4 regions of the Mesorhizobium sp. SEMIA396 genome follow, and region 4 is predicted to be linked to each of the others. Evidence: riboswitches for the same ligand, from Rfam matches in the RefSeq annotation. Region 4 holds a riboswitch; each other region holds the start of a gene.
The links. A riboswitch is a leader RNA that binds a small molecule or an ion and turns the genes downstream of it on or off. The one in region 4 is predicted to bind cobalamin.
Positions count from the first base shown of each region.

Region 1: linked by a shared signal. The riboswitch ahead of NP503_RS22235 (CbtB domain-containing protein) and the one ahead of NP503_RS09805 (aromatic ring-hydroxylating dioxygenase subunit alpha) in region 4 are both predicted to bind cobalamin.
Region 2: linked by a shared signal. The riboswitch ahead of bluB (5,6-dimethylbenzimidazole synthase) and the one ahead of NP503_RS09805 (aromatic ring-hydroxylating dioxygenase subunit alpha) in region 4 are both predicted to bind cobalamin.
Region 3: linked by a shared signal. The riboswitch ahead of NP503_RS07800 (ABC transporter ATP-binding protein) and the one ahead of NP503_RS09805 (aromatic ring-hydroxylating dioxygenase subunit alpha) in region 4 are both predicted to bind cobalamin.

Region 1 covers NZ_JANIFC010000009.1:243,025-246,705, reverse strand. Annotated here, with positions in the region: gene NP503_RS22245 (heparan-alpha-glucosaminide N-acetyltransferase) at 1-131, opposite strand, end outside; gene NP503_RS22240 (MFS transporter) at 354-1,553, shown strand; cobalamin riboswitch at 1,619-1,816, shown strand; gene NP503_RS22235 (CbtB domain-containing protein) at 1,852-2,031, shown strand; gene NP503_RS22230 (CbtA family protein) at 2,047-2,838, shown strand; gene cobU (bifunctional adenosylcobinamide kinase/adenosylcobinamide-phosphate guanylyltransferase) at 2,831-3,346, shown strand; gene cobO (cob(I)yrinic acid a,c-diamide adenosyltransferase) at 3,348-3,681, shown strand, end outside.
Region 2 covers NZ_JANIFC010000002.1:119,485-123,165, forward strand. Annotated here, with positions in the region: gene NP503_RS05525 (TetR/AcrR family transcriptional regulator) at 1-150, shown strand, start outside; partial or broken gene NP503_RS05530 (hypothetical protein) at 438-1,420, shown strand; partial or broken gene bluB (5,6-dimethylbenzimidazole synthase) at 1,543-2,217, opposite strand; cobalamin riboswitch at 2,220-2,400, opposite strand; gene NP503_RS05540 (histone deacetylase family protein) at 2,522-3,448, shown strand; gene NP503_RS05545 (exodeoxyribonuclease VII small subunit) at 3,452-3,681, shown strand, end outside.
Region 3 covers NZ_JANIFC010000002.1:585,286-588,966, reverse strand. Annotated here, with positions in the region: gene NP503_RS07810 (iron ABC transporter permease) at 1-170, opposite strand, end outside; gene NP503_RS07805 (ABC transporter substrate-binding protein) at 306-1,253, opposite strand; gene NP503_RS07800 (ABC transporter ATP-binding protein) at 1,303-2,091, opposite strand; cobalamin riboswitch at 2,253-2,460, opposite strand; gene NP503_RS07795 (AraC family transcriptional regulator) at 2,716-3,549, shown strand; gene NP503_RS07790 (DSD1 family PLP-dependent enzyme) at 3,554-3,681, opposite strand, start outside.
Region 4 covers NZ_JANIFC010000003.1:73,829-77,509, reverse strand. Annotated here, with positions in the region: gene NP503_RS09810 (hybrid-cluster NAD(P)-dependent oxidoreductase) at 1-242, opposite strand, end outside; gene NP503_RS09805 (aromatic ring-hydroxylating dioxygenase subunit alpha) at 268-1,515, opposite strand; cobalamin riboswitch at 1,628-1,830, opposite strand; gene NP503_RS09800 (DUF680 domain-containing protein) at 2,340-2,537, shown strand; gene NP503_RS09795 (DUF680 domain-containing protein) at 2,624-2,824, shown strand; gene NP503_RS09790 (DUF680 domain-containing protein) at 2,892-3,128, shown strand; gene NP503_RS09785 (ABC transporter ATP-binding protein) at 3,205-3,681, opposite strand, start outside.

The DNA.
Region 1 (3,681 bases), on a different contig from region 4:
CCGAAGAACTCCAGATCCCAGGTGAAATGGTAGCTCGCCATGGCGATCAGCGCGATGCCGCGCACGATGTCGATAGCGACGATGCGCTTTGGTCGATCCGGAACGGGTGCGGTCGGCGTTTGGATGCTCATGGTCTCGCATTCTGATTCAGCCCCGCTGGAGGACTATCACGGTTGCCCGGCACAAAAGAAGACCGGCAACTCTGCCGACAACCCGGATCAGCCGCGGCATTGGGCCAGTGCAGGGAAGCCTTTGGCCGGCTTCGCTTTTGCCGGATGCGCGTCGGTTTCCTCTTATTGGCGCTGGGATCGCCACGTCAGATTTGACCCGGTGAATCTGCTTCGGGGAAAGCAATGTCCACCCATGTGCGCCATCCAATCTGGCTGCCGGCTCTCAAGGCCGCGGACGCGCGCACCTTCGCGTCGCTCTATGCGGTCGAATCCTTCGCCCGCGCCACGGTGTCGAGCGTCATCCCGATCCAGGCCTACGAGATCCTGCACAACGAGCAGATCGTGTCGATGCTCTACACAGTCGTGGCGATGCTCGGGCTGTCGGTGACATTGTTCATGCCGATGCTGATCCGCCGTTTTGCCCGGCGCTGGGTCTACACGGCAGGCGCCTGCCTGCTGGCCGTCGGCTCGCTGTTCTTCGTCACCGACACGCTTGCCGGGCAACTGGCCGGCATGCTGTGCCGGGTGATGGGCGCCAGCGCGCTGTCGATCACGCTCAACCTCTACATCATGGACCACATCCGCAAGACCGACTTCATGCAGGCCGAATCGCTGCGCATGGCGTGGTCGATGCTGGCCTGGACCGGTGGGCCGACGCTCGGCATCTTCCTCTACACGCGCTTCGGCATCTATGCCGCGCATGGTACGGTCGCGGTGTTCGCGTTTGGCCTGCTGGCGCTGTTCTGGACCTACCGCCTCGGCGACAACCAGTCTATCCGTCCGGGCAAGACGCGCCCCGTCAATCCGCTCGCCAATATCGGCCGCTTCGTGGCGCAGCCCAGGCTCAGGCTGGCTTGGCTGATCGCCTTTGGGCGCTCCTGCTTCTGGACGACGTTCTTCGTCTATGGGCCGCTGTTCATGGTCATCACAGGTGAGGGCAAGCTGGCCGGCGGCCTGCTGGTTTCGGCCGGCAACGCGCTGTTGTTCATGGCGATTTTCTGGGGCAAGGCAGGAAAGCGCTTTGGTGGCCGCGGGACCATGACATTCGCCTATTTCGCCATGTCGGCCGCGCTTTTGGCGGCGGGCTTCGTCGGCGAAACCGTGCCGCTGCTTACCGGCGCCTTCCTGCTCTGCGGTGCCTTCTTCACCATTGCGCTCGACGCCCTCGGCTCGACCGCCTTCATGCGCTCGGTGCGCTCCTATGAAAGATCTCAGATGGCAGCGGTCTACCGCACCTATCTCGACTTTTCCGAGTTGACGCCGCCGCTGGTCTATTCAGTGGCGCTGGCCTTCTTCGGCCTGGGCTCGGTGTTCGTCACGCTCGGTCTGCTGGCGGCGGTCTGCGGCTTTGTGACGTGGCGCTATCTGCCAAAATCACTTTGACCTTCATGGCGCATTCGCAATGGTCACCGGCGGAATTTGGTTTGCCGGAAGCGAGGATTCTGCCTATAGTCACCGGTGTCGCCGGTTCCATTTTGGAGCCAAGAGGGAATGCGGTGAGGGCGAATTTCGCCCAATGCCGTGGCTGCCCCCGCAACTGTGTGCGGTAGTCCTCTCCATAAACCACTGAGGATTTTTTCTTCGGGAAGGTGGGGAAGGACGCTGATCCGTGAGCCAGGAGACCTGCCGGCGACAGGAAACTGACTTCGATGCCCTCGGGTGGAGGGCGAAAGGACAAGACATGACTACCGCTTCCGTCTCCCTCGGCACCTCCGTCTCCTCGCAGTCGCGCTTCATGCAGCTCGCTCTTGCCGCGCTGCTCGGCGTTTTCGTGATGGGCTTTGTCGGCTTCTCGCATATCGATGCGGTCCACAATGCGGCTCACGACTATCGCCATTCGATGGCGTTTCCCTGCCACTGACGAGGGGCTGACATCATGAACCTGTTTCGCAACGTCGTGTTCATCGCGGCGATCGCAGGGCTCGTGGCCGGCGTCGTCCTCGCCTGCCTGCAAGCCTATGCCACCGTGCCGCTGATCCTGAAGGCGGAAGTCTACGAACAGGCGGGCGGCGGGCATCACCATGACCATGCCGCTCCGGCCGCAACGGATAGCAATGCCATGAGCACAACTGCACCGGCGGGAGATGCCATGAGCTCTGCTGCCCCGGCGGCGGAAGCCGCTCCGGCAGACGAAGGCTGGGCGCCGGCAGATGGTTTCGAGCGTTTCGCCTTCAGCGTGCTTGCCAACATCGTCACCGGCATCGGCTTCGCCTTGATCCTGGTCGCGGTCTCCGAATTCGCCGGCGGCATCGGTGGCTGGCGCCAGGGCGTGTTCTGGGGCCTGGCCGGCTTCGCCGTGTTCACGCTGGCGCCTGGCCTCGGCCTGCCGCCGGAACTGCCGGCCATGCCGGCCGCCGATCTCACCCAGCGCCAGATCTGGTGGTGGGCGACGGTGGCGGCAACCGCTGCCGGTCTCGGCCTGATCGCGTTTCGCAAGTCGCTGCCGCTGGCGATCCTTGCCGTCCTTTTGATCGTCGTGCCGCATGTTGTCGGTGCACCGCAGCCCGACAGTTACGAAACGGCGATTCCGGAAGGGCTGCATCACCAGTTCGTGGTGGCGGTGACCGTGACCAATCTGGTGTTCTGGCTGGTGCTCGGCGCGGTCGTCGGTGTGGTGCGTGGCCGCTTCACCGGCACCGCGACCAGCCTGCGCGACAGCTTTGCCTGATCGCAAGACACTGACCTTCCTCATCGGCGGTGCGCGCTCCGGCAAGAGCGCGCACGCCGAAATTTTGGCGACCGCCTTGCCGCCGCCCTGGACCTATATCGCCACGGCGCAAGCCTATGATGACGAGATGCATGAACGCATCGCGTTGCACCGATCGCGGCGCGGCGAAGGCTGGACGACCATCGACGCACTGCTCGATCTCGCCGGTACGCTTGCCGCCTTGCCGGAGGATCGGCCGGTGCTTGTCGACTGCCTGACGCTGTGGCTGACCAACCACATGCTGGCCGAACACGATTTCGAGCTGGAATGCCGGCGATTGACGGAGGTGCTGTCGCGGCCGCGCGGGCCCTGGTTCGTGGTGTCCAATGAGGTCGGACAAGGCATCGTGCCGGACAATGCACTGGCGCGCCGGTTTCGCGATGCCGCCGGCCGGCTCAACCAGCAGGTCGCCGCCGTCGCCGATACGGTGCTGCTGATGGTGGCGGGGCTGCCGCTCAAGGTGAAATGACATGACCGACATCGACGATAAGGACGAAGAGCGCCATCGCGCCAAGATGGCCAAGCGCAAGGCTGTGCAGGATGCCGAGGTGGCGAGCAAGACGGTCGAGAAGGGATTGCTGATCGTCAACACCGGTCCCGGCAAGGGCAAGACCACGGCTGCCTTCGGCCTGGCGCTGCGGATGCTCGGCTACGGCAAGCGCGTCGGCGTTGTCCAGTTCATCAAGGGCAAGTGGCACACCGGCGAGAAGGACGCCTTCGCCGCCTTCGGCGACCGCGTCGTCTGGCACGCGATGGGCGAGGGGTTCACCTGGGAAACGCAGGACCTGAAGCGCGACATCGCCG
Region 2 (3,681 bases), on a different contig from region 4:
GCCTCGCGACTGATCAACGGAGCGAGCAGCCAGGCAGCGCAACGGATCGCCAATTCGAGCGACCCCGAAGCGACGTCGAAGAAGGTGGTGACGGCGTTCAAGCAACTGCTCGAAGGCCTGCTCAAGAAGCCGGACCCGCAGTCGAATTGAAGTTCCCACCGGAGCTTTCGTGCCGGCAGCTGTTCCCGATAGGAATTTTTTCTTGACTCGGTGACCTCAGCTAAGGTACATATTCGTCCATGGTGCTGATTTGCGCCAGTGACCCGCCGCACAGGCGGGTTTTTCGTTTGATGCTCCGTCAGCCTACGCGCCGGCGAAGGCTCCGAAGAAACCCGTTAGCCCGAATTCGTTGCCCTTTGGCGTCAGGGCCGGCAATTGACAATCGCCGGGTTGAGTCCATCCTCTTCCACCATCTCTGAGGCGGAGATTCGGGGCACATGTGGGATTTTGAGATCGGCCGGTCGGTGTCCATCATGATGCGGACCTGGCCGTTCATCGTCTTTCGCATGATCGTCTATTTCGGCATCACGCTGGCCTACATTATGGCGACGGGCACCGGCGCCTCGGTCGGCTATGGCGTCGGCCATATCTCCACTGATCCCGACGGGCCCATGTCCTTTGCCCTGTGGGGCGGCGTGGTCGGGTTTGGCCTCGTCTCGATCGCTGTGTATTGGATCCGCGAATACATCCTCTATGTCGTCAAGGCCGGCCACATCGCCGTCATGGTTCATCTGATCGACGGCCGCGACATTCCCGGCGTCAGGACCAGATCGCCTATGCCAGGGATATCGTGACCCAGCGTTTCGCCGAGGCCAACATCCTTTTCGTCGTCGACCAACTCGTCAAGGGCGCCATCCGCGCCATCACCGGCCTGCTCGGCGGCATCGCCGCCTTCCTGCCGATACCGGGCCTGAGCGGCCTGGTCTCCTTCATCAACACGGTGATCCGCCTGTCGCTGACCTATGTCGACGAGATCATCCTCGGCTACAACATCCGCATCAATTCAGCCTCGCCCTTCGAGACGGCGCGCCAGGGCGTCGTGCTCTATGCCCAGAACGGCAAGGTCATGGTCAAGAACGCCGTCTGGCTGGCGGTCATCATGTGGGGCGTGTCGTTCATCATCTTTCTGATGATGCTGGCGCCTGCCGGCGCGATTCTGTTCCTGATGCCTGGCCAGCTCGCCGGCTGGGCTTTTGTGCTCGCCATCGTCTTCGCCTGGGCATTCAAGGCGGCATTCATTGAACCCTTCGCCATCGCCTGCCTGATGCAGGTCTATTTCAAGACCATCGCGGGCCAGGTGCCGGATCCGGCCTGGGACGCCCGGCTGGCCGAGGCGTCGTCGAAGTTCAGGGAGCTCAAGGACAAGGCGCTCGCCTCCTTCGGCGGTTCGCGCTGGGCTACGGCCGGCGCCACACCCTGATCGGCCGGGCGGGTGATGTCTGGTGAGGCAGAAACGGTGTTGAGGCGCGCCACGGTGGATTTGAGCTGTGTCTCGCCTTGCCCGGAAAAGGTCTCGCTCATGATCAGCTCCGGCAGCGGCAGCCGCCGTCCCCAGCCATGCGTTTCAAGGTCCGGTTTGGGAGCGAACTCGGAAACACGGCCGACGCAGAGATAGGCGATCGGCGTTACGTGGTCCGGAATGGCCAACAGCCGCTTTAGCGCCTGCGCTTCGATGATGCTGACCCAGCCTACACCGACGCCCTCGGCACGCGCGGCCAGCCAGAAATTCTGCACCGCGCAGACGGTGCTGTAGAGATCCATCTCCGGATTGTGCCAGCGTCCCAGCGGCGAACCCTTCGAGCGCTGCCGGTCGCAGGTGATGCAGATGTTGAGCGCGCTTTCGCAGATGCCTTCCAGCTTGAGCTTGCGGTAGAGTTCCTGCCGCTCTTCGTCGATCGCCGGCAGTTCCTGCTCGCGCGCGGCCAGGAACAGGTCGCGCACCTCCGCCCGTCGCTCGATGTCACGAATGACAATGAAATTCCATGGCTGCATGAAGCCGACCGATGGCGCGTGATGGGCAGCAAGCAGCAGCCGCGCCAGCACGTCGTCATCGATCGCGGTGGGCAGGAAATGGCTGCGCACGTCGCGCCGTGTGAACATGGCGCGATAGACCGCATCGCGCGCACTCTGGTCAAATCCGTCGCCAACAGCAGCGGTCAGGTGTTCCGGCATCGCTTGTCCCCTTGCGATTGCAATTGATATCATCCGCCTGACCATGCGGATGACGATGCCTGCCAGGCCGGTCTTCTGGCTCGGGATCAACCCGCGTCCGGTGCCTTCCCGTCATCGACAGTGGCATTTACCGGCGCGGTCCCCCTCACAGCGTTGGGCACGCCACGGAATTCAACCGTGTTCCCGATTCTCCCGCTTGCGGCGGGCACCAGGCAGTACCAAAAACCTTACGCCGAAGTGCTGAGGACGCCAATGCTTGCAGCGACGCGAATGGACGCAGTCGCGATTTTCCCCAGTCATCGGCCGCCCGTGCATGGCCTTTGTCGATCCGGGTCACTAGATTAGGACGATGACCACCCGTCTCTACACCCATCCGATCTTCCTCGAGCATCTCACGCCGCCCGGACATCCCGAGCGGCCCGACCGCTTGCGTGCCATCGAGCGCGTGCTCGATGAGGAAGCCTTTGCCGGGCTCGATCGTATCCAGGCGCCGGAAGGCGACGAGGCCACCATCCTCTACGCGCATCCCGCCGATTTCGTCGCCCGCGTGCGCGCCGCCATTCCCGACGAGGGGATTGCCCGCATCGATGCCGACACCACTGCCAGTCCGAAGAGCTGGCAAGCGGCGATCACCGCGATCGGCGCCGCCAACGCCGCCGTCGATGACGTCTTTTCGGGCCGCGCCGACAACGTCTTCGTCGCCGCCCGGCCGCCCGGCCATCATGCCGAAAAGACCACGGCCATGGGCTTCTGCCTGTTCAACACGGCGGCGATCGCGGCGCGTTATGCGCAGAAGAAACACGGTGTCGAACGCGTTGCCATCGTCGACTGGGACGTGCATCACGGCAATGGCACGCAGGACATTTTCTGGGACGATCCGTCGGTGCTCTATTGCTCGACACACCAGATGCCGCTTTATCCCGGCACCGGAGCGAAGAACGAAACGGGCGCCGGCAACATCGTCAACGCGCCGCTGGCGCCGCAGACTGGCAGCGAGGTGTTTCGCGATGCCTTCCTGTCGCGCGTCCTGCCCGCGCTCGACAATTTCGCGCCCGACCTGATTATCATTTCGGCGGGGTTCGACGCGCACCACCGCGATCCGCTGGCCGAGATCAATCTGACCGAGGATGATTTCGATTGGGCGACCGGCCAACTGATGCAGCGCGCGGCACGCCACAGCGGCAACCGGCTCGTCAGCCTGCTCGAGGGCGGCTACGATCTGCAGGGATTGGCATTTTCGGTCGCCGCCCATGTCGGGCGACTGATGAAAGGATGAATGATGGCCGATGAGACCAACGAAGACGTCAAGGCGATGAGCTTCGAGCAGGCACTCGATGCGCTGGAGAAGATCGTCGATGATCTGGAGCGTGGCGACGTGCCGCTCGACCAGTCGATCAAGATCTATGAACGTGGCGAGGCGCTGAAGGCGCATTGCGACCGGCTGCTGAAGGCCGCCGAGGACAAGGTCGAGAAGATCAGGCTGTCGCGCGACGGCAAGCCGGTCGGAAC
Region 3 (3,681 bases), on a different contig from region 4:
GGCAGCCGCAGGTCGACGACGATCTTGCCTACCGGCCCGGACACGTCGTGCCCGCTGAAGCCAATCGCACGGCCAAGCGAGGCAACGACGTCGGCCAACGGAATCAACGTCGAGCCATAGGCGATCGACAGCAGAGCGAGAGCGGCGATCGCCGCCGCTCCCACCAGCATGGCCAGTGCGAATGCCGGATGGCGCAAACCTGGAAATGCGTCGTGTCTGTCAGGACGCGTGCGACGCACTTCCAGGATCTTTTGCTCATGCATGTCGTTGCCCCAAAACCGCTGCGCACTTTTGGGCGACAGGCATCAAAACGCTTCCGGATGCATGGCCTTGGCGATTTTGTCGATCGCTTCGATATTGGCGGGTCCGGGTGTCAGTTCGGCATAGCGCAGGGCGACGAAGCGCTCGTTCTTGACCGCGTCCGTTTCTTTCATCGCCGGGTGGGACTTCAGGAAATCAAGCAGTTTCCTGTAGCCGCCGCCGTCCTGGTAATCGAGCAGGATGAGGAATTGCGGATTGCGCGACGCCACCGTTTCCCAGTCCGTGTTGCCCCAGCTGGTCTCCATGTCGCCCATGATGTTGTCGCCGCCGGCGGCTGATATCATGGCGCTGGGGATGGCGAACTTGCCTGCTGTGAACGGTTTGTCCTCGCCGGAATCATAGAGAAACACTCGCGTACCCTTGCCGTTGCCGACCTTGGCGGTGATGTCGGCGAGCTGCTTCTTCCAGCCGGAGACAAGCTTCTCCGCCTCGGCCTCCTTGCCGAAAATCTTGCCCAGCTTTTCGACGTCGCCATAGAGCAGGTCCATCGAGGCGGCTGGGCGGCTCTTGTCGAGATGGACGCAGCTTTCCGTCAGCACCAGCGTCTTGATGCCGTGCGGAGCAAGCGTATCGGGTGTCACCTCGCCGCCCGGCTTCATGCCGTAATACCAGCCGGCGAAGAAGAAATCCGGCTCGACCGCGACGAGGTTTTCGAGCGTCGGATATTTCGGCGCCAGTTCCGGGATCGAACCCTGCTCGGCCTTGAATTCGGGACCCACCTTGTACCATCCGGTGATGCCGGTCAGGCCGACGATCGACGGCTGCAGTTTCAGCGCGAAAGCCATCTCGGCCATGTTGAGATCCTGGATGACGGCGCGCTTCGGCGGCGCATCGAAGGTCAGCGGCTTGCCGCAGCTGTCGACCGTGACCGGGAAGGCCAGGGCTGTCGAGGCCAGCAGCGAGAAGACAAGCGAAAAGGCCAGGCGTTTCACGGGTTTGCTCCTTGTGGATGGGATTGGGTCGACTACGAGATGGCTTCAATCACGTCGGCGGCGCGGCACGGTTCGGCACATCGAACACCGTCAGTTCGCGGTCTTCGGTCGGATGGCGCAGACGCAGCACATCGATGCCGAAAATCTCGCGGATCAGCTTTTGGGTCAGGGCTTCGCGCGGTGCGGCGAGCGCTTGCAGACGGGCATGGTTCATCACCGCCACCCTGGTGGCGAACGGTGCCACCAGCGCCAGATCGTGCAGCACCGCGATCACCGTCATCTCGAAGCCTGCCACGAGGTCGAGCAGTTCGCCGCGGGCACGCGGGTCGAGATGGTTGGTCGGCTCGTCGAGGAACAGGATTTTTGGCTGCTGGGCGATGGCGCGCGCAAGTTGGGCGCGCTGGCGCTCGCCGCCCGACAGCGAGCCGATGGTGCGGCCAAATAGCGGCAGCAGGCCGGTCCGGCGCAGTGCATCGACGACGATCTCGCGCTCCTCGCTCCTGCGCCGCAGCCCGGCGTGCGGAACCCGGCCAAGCTCGACATAGTCGATCACCGCCAGCCGCGGATCGGGCTGGTCGGTCTGGCCGACCACGGCAATGTGCAGCGCCCGTTCGGCGGCTGAAATCCTGTCCAGGCGGCGCCCGCCGAGCTTCACCTCGCCGGAGCTCGGACGCAGCATGCCCGACAGCATGCGCAGCAGCGTCGTCTTGCCGGCGCCGTTGGGACCGATGATGGCAAGGCGATCGCCGGCGGCCACCGAGAAGCTGACCGCCTGAACCAGATCCCGCCCATTCGCCGTGACGCAGAGGTCACGGGCTTCGAGAAGCGCTACGGTCATCGGCTGCTGCCCGCCGGCTTGCCGGGACGGCAAAGCGTATATACGACGATGCGATGGATGGAGCCGTCCAACTTTCCGTCACTTTCCAAAACTGGCGACGGAAGGAAGCTGGCGAACCGGCCGACAAGACCGGGATTCGCGTTTCCTCCCGGCACACCCCGTCCGGTCAACTCAGTGATGGCAGGTCTCCTGGCTCACGGGTCGTTGCGCCATCCAGCCTTCCCAGCCTTGCCGGCCAGTGGCATTCACGGATTTTGCTCGCCGCTTACAGTTGCGGGGGCAGCCACGGTCTCGACCTGAGCAGGCCTCACCGTGTTCCCTTTTCACCCCTCGCCTTTCGACTCGGGGACCATCACCGCTTCAGCGTAGATTTGCGCCGATCGCTTCGCAATGGATTTCTCGGACGGAGTGGTGGGCCAGCTAAGGGAAACAGGCATCGCATGCTCTCTTTATGTAATAATATAACATACCTAAGAGATGACGCCGGTCGCTGTCAAGCGAAAGCTCATGGGGCGGTTGGCCGGATGGCGACCGGCATCGGCGCAGATTGCACGGGATGCGCAATTTCGATCAAACTGGCTGCGCCAGGAAACGGCAGGATGATCTGGCCAATGCGAGGAGAAAATGGACCCGACCGAGAAAGCGCTGTGGTTCGTCGAAAGCCATCTGCCGGAGGCGATCTCGCTTGATGATGTCGCGCAAAACAGCGGCGTGTCGCGTTTTCATGTGACGCGCGCCTTCGGCGCCGCCACCGGCCGGTCGGTGATGGGCTACATGCGCTCACGCCGGCTGACCGAGGCGGCGCGCAAGCTGGCGGGCGGGGCGCCCGACATCCTCGCCGTCGCGCTCGACGCCGGCTACAACTCGCATGAGGCGTTCACCCGTGCCTTCCGCGATCAGTTCGGCACCACGCCGGAACTGGTGCGCGCGCAGGGCACACTCGACAAGCTCGACCTCGTGGAGCCGATCCTGATGGACCAGTCCCTCCTCACCAATCTCGAACCGCCGCGTTTCGAGACCAGCCGGCCGTTCCTGATCGCCGGCCTCGGCGAACGCTGCAGCTGCGAAACCAGCGCCGCCATCCCGATGCAGTGGCAGCGCTTCGGCCCCTATATCGGCAACATTCCGGGCGAGACCGGCGACGTCGCCTATGGCGTCTGCGTCAACGGCGACGATGCCGGCAATTTCGACTACATCGGCGGCGTCGAAGTGTCTGACTTCTCCGACCTGCCCAGGGACTTCTACCGGGTGCGGGTGCCGGCGCAGAAATATGCGGTCTTTGCCCACCGCGAACACATCTCGACCATCCGCCGGACGGTCAACACGATCTGGAACAAATGGCTGCCGGCCTCCGGGCATGAGATCGCGGACGCGCCGGAATTCGAACGCTACGGCCCCGAATTCGACCCGCGCAGCGGCAAGGGCGGGCTGGAGATCTGGATACCGGTGAAGGCGTAGTCGGTCAGGCCATCGGCAACGCCGGCCAGCGATCGGCGATCCGGCCGCCGGAAAACACCGCGATCGACCCGAACTGCTGCAGCACGGCTTCGCTCTGCGTCGGCCTTAGAAACGCGTAGTCGCCGGGCTTTG
Region 4 (3,681 bases):
AATGGCCGCGACGGCGAGGACGACAGCGTGTAGGTGCGCATCAGCGGCCCGTCCAATGTCGGCAGTTCCAGCGTCACGAACTGGCCCGGCTTGTAGCGGAACCAGGTCTGGTTGTCGGAGCGGAAGGTGAAGGTCTTCACGTCCGGCGCTTCGTCGCTGACGCCGATCACTTCCAGCACCTGCAGCCGGTCGTTCCAGGGCGTCATCTGGTCGAGATGGCGATAGAGGCCAAGGTCCGTCATCGCATTCATCCTCTTGTCCCCTGGGCTAGGCGACGCTGCGCAGGGCCGGCCGGCCGCCTTCGGCAAGGCGCGGCCCGATGAACGACGTGTACCACTCGACGAACTGGATCACGCCGCCCTCATGCAGCTCCGAATAGGGGCCTGGTTCGTAGGCCGGCGACAGGATGCCGAAGGCGTTTTCCTCGACGATGCGGCGGTCCTGGTCGTTGGTCTCGGTCCAGACATGGGTGAGCTCAGCGAGGTCGTAGTCGACGCCTTCGACCGCATCCTTGTGGACGAGCCATTTCGTCGTCACCGCGGTTTCCGTGGCACTGATCGGCAGCACGCGGAAGGTGACGGCATGGTCGCCGAGGATATGGTTCCAGGTTGTCGGATAATGATAAAGCAGCAAGGAGCCGATGCGGTCGGTTGAAACGCTGTCGGACAGGTTCTTCTTCACCGCCCGTTTTCCCGTCATGGTGTAGCTGACGGCATCGCGCAGCAGCGGCGCGCGGGTGGCGCGGTACTGCCCTGCCGGATCGATGCGGAATTTGCTCGGCAAGCCTGATGCCTCGCATCTGGCCCAGTGCGCGACCATCTCGGGGTCGCTGTCGGCGCCGTTGACGCCGGTCACGGTCGGCGCCTCGGGGAAGGTCTTGCACAGCTCAGGGTGATTGGCGACGCAGTGGTAGCACTCGCGGTTGTTTTCCCAGACCAGCTTCCAGTTGCCCTTCTCGATGATCGTGCTCTCAAAGGCGATCTTTGCCTCACGCAAACGGTGCGGCAAAAGATAAGGTTCGATCATCGCCCGCATCGGCGCGAAATCCGCCGGCTCCTTGGCCAGGCAGATGAAGATGTAGCCGCCGACGCTCTCGCAGGCGACCGGCTTCAGGCCGAAATCACTCTTGTCGAAACCGTCGGCCATCTGGCGGGCAAACAGCAGGCGGCCGTCCAGCTCATAGGTCCACTGATGATAGGGGCAGACGAGCTTTGCCGCCGTACCCTTTTCCGCGTTGCACACGCGGCTGCCGCGATGGCGGCAGGAATTGTGGAAGGCGTTGATCTTGCCTTGCTGGTCGCGGACAAGGACGACCGGATAGTCGCCGATCTGCACGGTGATGTAGCTGCCCGGCTTCGGCAGTTCGCAATCATGGCCGATGAACAGCCAGTCGCGATACCAGATCAGCTCCATGTCGAGCTTGAAGTAGTCTGGATCGGTGTAGAAGGGCTGCTCCAGCGAAAAGCCTTGCCGGCGCCCCTTCAGGAGCCTCAGCATGTCGTTGCGGGTATCCATGTCCTGTCCTCGTTTCTAAGGACTGAACTGGTGGTGATGGAGGAAGGATTGAAACGCAGGCCGGCTAGGTGCCGGAAGCGCTATCCACCTCTTGACCGCCCACCGCGATCAGTCGAGTCTAAAAATCTCGGGCTGGTTTCCGGGCTCTGGAGTTGTCCTTGCGGACCATCGCGACACCTTCCCAGGCAGTTGCCCAGTGGTCTCCCGTTGCGACTTGAACTCCACCACCGTTGCGGGGGCAGCGCCGGATTCTGACCGGCTTCCCAATTCTCCGCCTCGTCGTCACGAAGCGGCACCTGAGATGGGTATGATCTAACCACGATCGCTGGCGCGCCGTCGGCATGAAAACGACATCGTATCCATGCGGCGCGACACGGCATGCGAAACGTCACCGCAGATCGTCGCGGGCCGAAATCCCGCCTCCCGGGCGGCCATTTGCCGGCTGCGATCTTCCCGAGTCCGACCCTTGGCGGGGGTCAAAAAAGGTTAACGGTTTCGAAAAGTGACTATTAGCTTGACCTAAAATCGAACCGAACGGTTCGTTTCTGTTGACGGTGCGTGCAGGACGGTGTGAACGCCGGGCCTTTGAAACAGTCAGTGATCCATCGGATGGTTAAACTTAACATGCTGATATAGAGAGGAAAAATGTATCTCTAGATTCCCCTGGCACAATTTCAAGGTGTGGATTCATGGTCCACACGGAACAACTTCGTGATTGGAAAAGGCGGGGTTGCCCTCCCACATCGGGGCTGTCCGAACGACGCGATTTCATTTCCAAGACACGCCGCTAGACGGACGGAAAAAGACGATACTGGAGTACAAAAATGAAAAAGATCATTCTCACTGCCGCAGCCCTTCTGGCCATTTCCGGCAGCGCCTTCGCTGGTAGCGACCACTACGGTTCGAACGCCGCGGCAGCCACTGCTGTCGACAGCTCGTACACCGCTTCGACCAAGAAGTCGGAACCGGCTGCTCAGGCGCCTGCCCAGGGTGCTGACCACAACCTCTTCGGCAACAACTAACAGCCGATTCCCAGTCGACGGCGGGCTCGCCCGCTGCCCTGGCGAAATTCAGACATTCGAAATTCAGACATTCAGGAGTATTTAAGATGAACAAGATCCTCATTGCTGCCGCCGCCGTTCTGGCCATCACCGGCAGCGCTTTCGCGGGCAGCGACAACTACGGTTCGAACGGCGCCAACCAGCCTGCCGCCGCTGTGGACCAGTCGTACACGGCTTCCACCAAGACCTCGGAACCGGCTGCCCAGACACCCGCTCAGGGCAGCGATCGTAACCTCTTCGGTCGCTAAAACCAATTTCGCAAGCGACGGCAGCTGTGCCTGCCGTCTGGCGAAATCCAGAATTCAGGAGACTAAAATGAACAAGATCCTTATTGCTGCCGCCGCCGTTCTGGCCATCACCGGCAGTGCTTTCGCCGGCAGCGACAACTTTGGCTCCAACGGCGCCAACCAGCCTGCGGTTACTTCGGTTGACAGCGCGCATACGAGCTCGGTCCGCAACAGCGGTGGCCTCGTCGAGAAGCTGCTCAATTCGTCGGGCGACGTAGAGAAGTCCGCTCCTCAGGGCAGCGACCGGAATCTCTTCGGCCGTTAACAGTCGAAGCTGATCTTCAAAAAAAGAGCGGCGGGCCTGGCCCGCTGCTCTTTTTTGTCCAAGACGCGGTTCTGCCTCAGGCCGCCTTCGCTTCAGCCTCATGAAGGGCAAACGACCGTCCGTCAGCGTCGAAGAGATGCAGGTCCTCGCCATTGGCGCTCAGCCGCAATGTCGAACCGCGCTTGACCTCGACATTGCCGGGCAGCTTGGTCACCAGCGGCAGGTCGGCGCGACCGATGTCGACATAGACCAGCTGCACCTCGCCGAGCTGCTCGACATAGTCGACCGTCCCCTCGAACAGATAGTCCGCGCCGCTGGCGATGATCAGGTCCTCCGGCCGCACGCCAAAACTCACCGCAGCGCCCTTTGCCGAAGCCGGCGTCGCGATCGGCACGGTTGCCTTGCGTCCGCCGACATGGCTGACGACGGTCGGATTGCCTGATTTGTCGATGGTTGCGGGCAGGATATTCATGGCCGGCGAGCCGATGAATTGCGCAACGAACAGATTGCCGGGCTTCTTGTAGAGGTCCATCGGCGTGCCGACCTGCTCGAT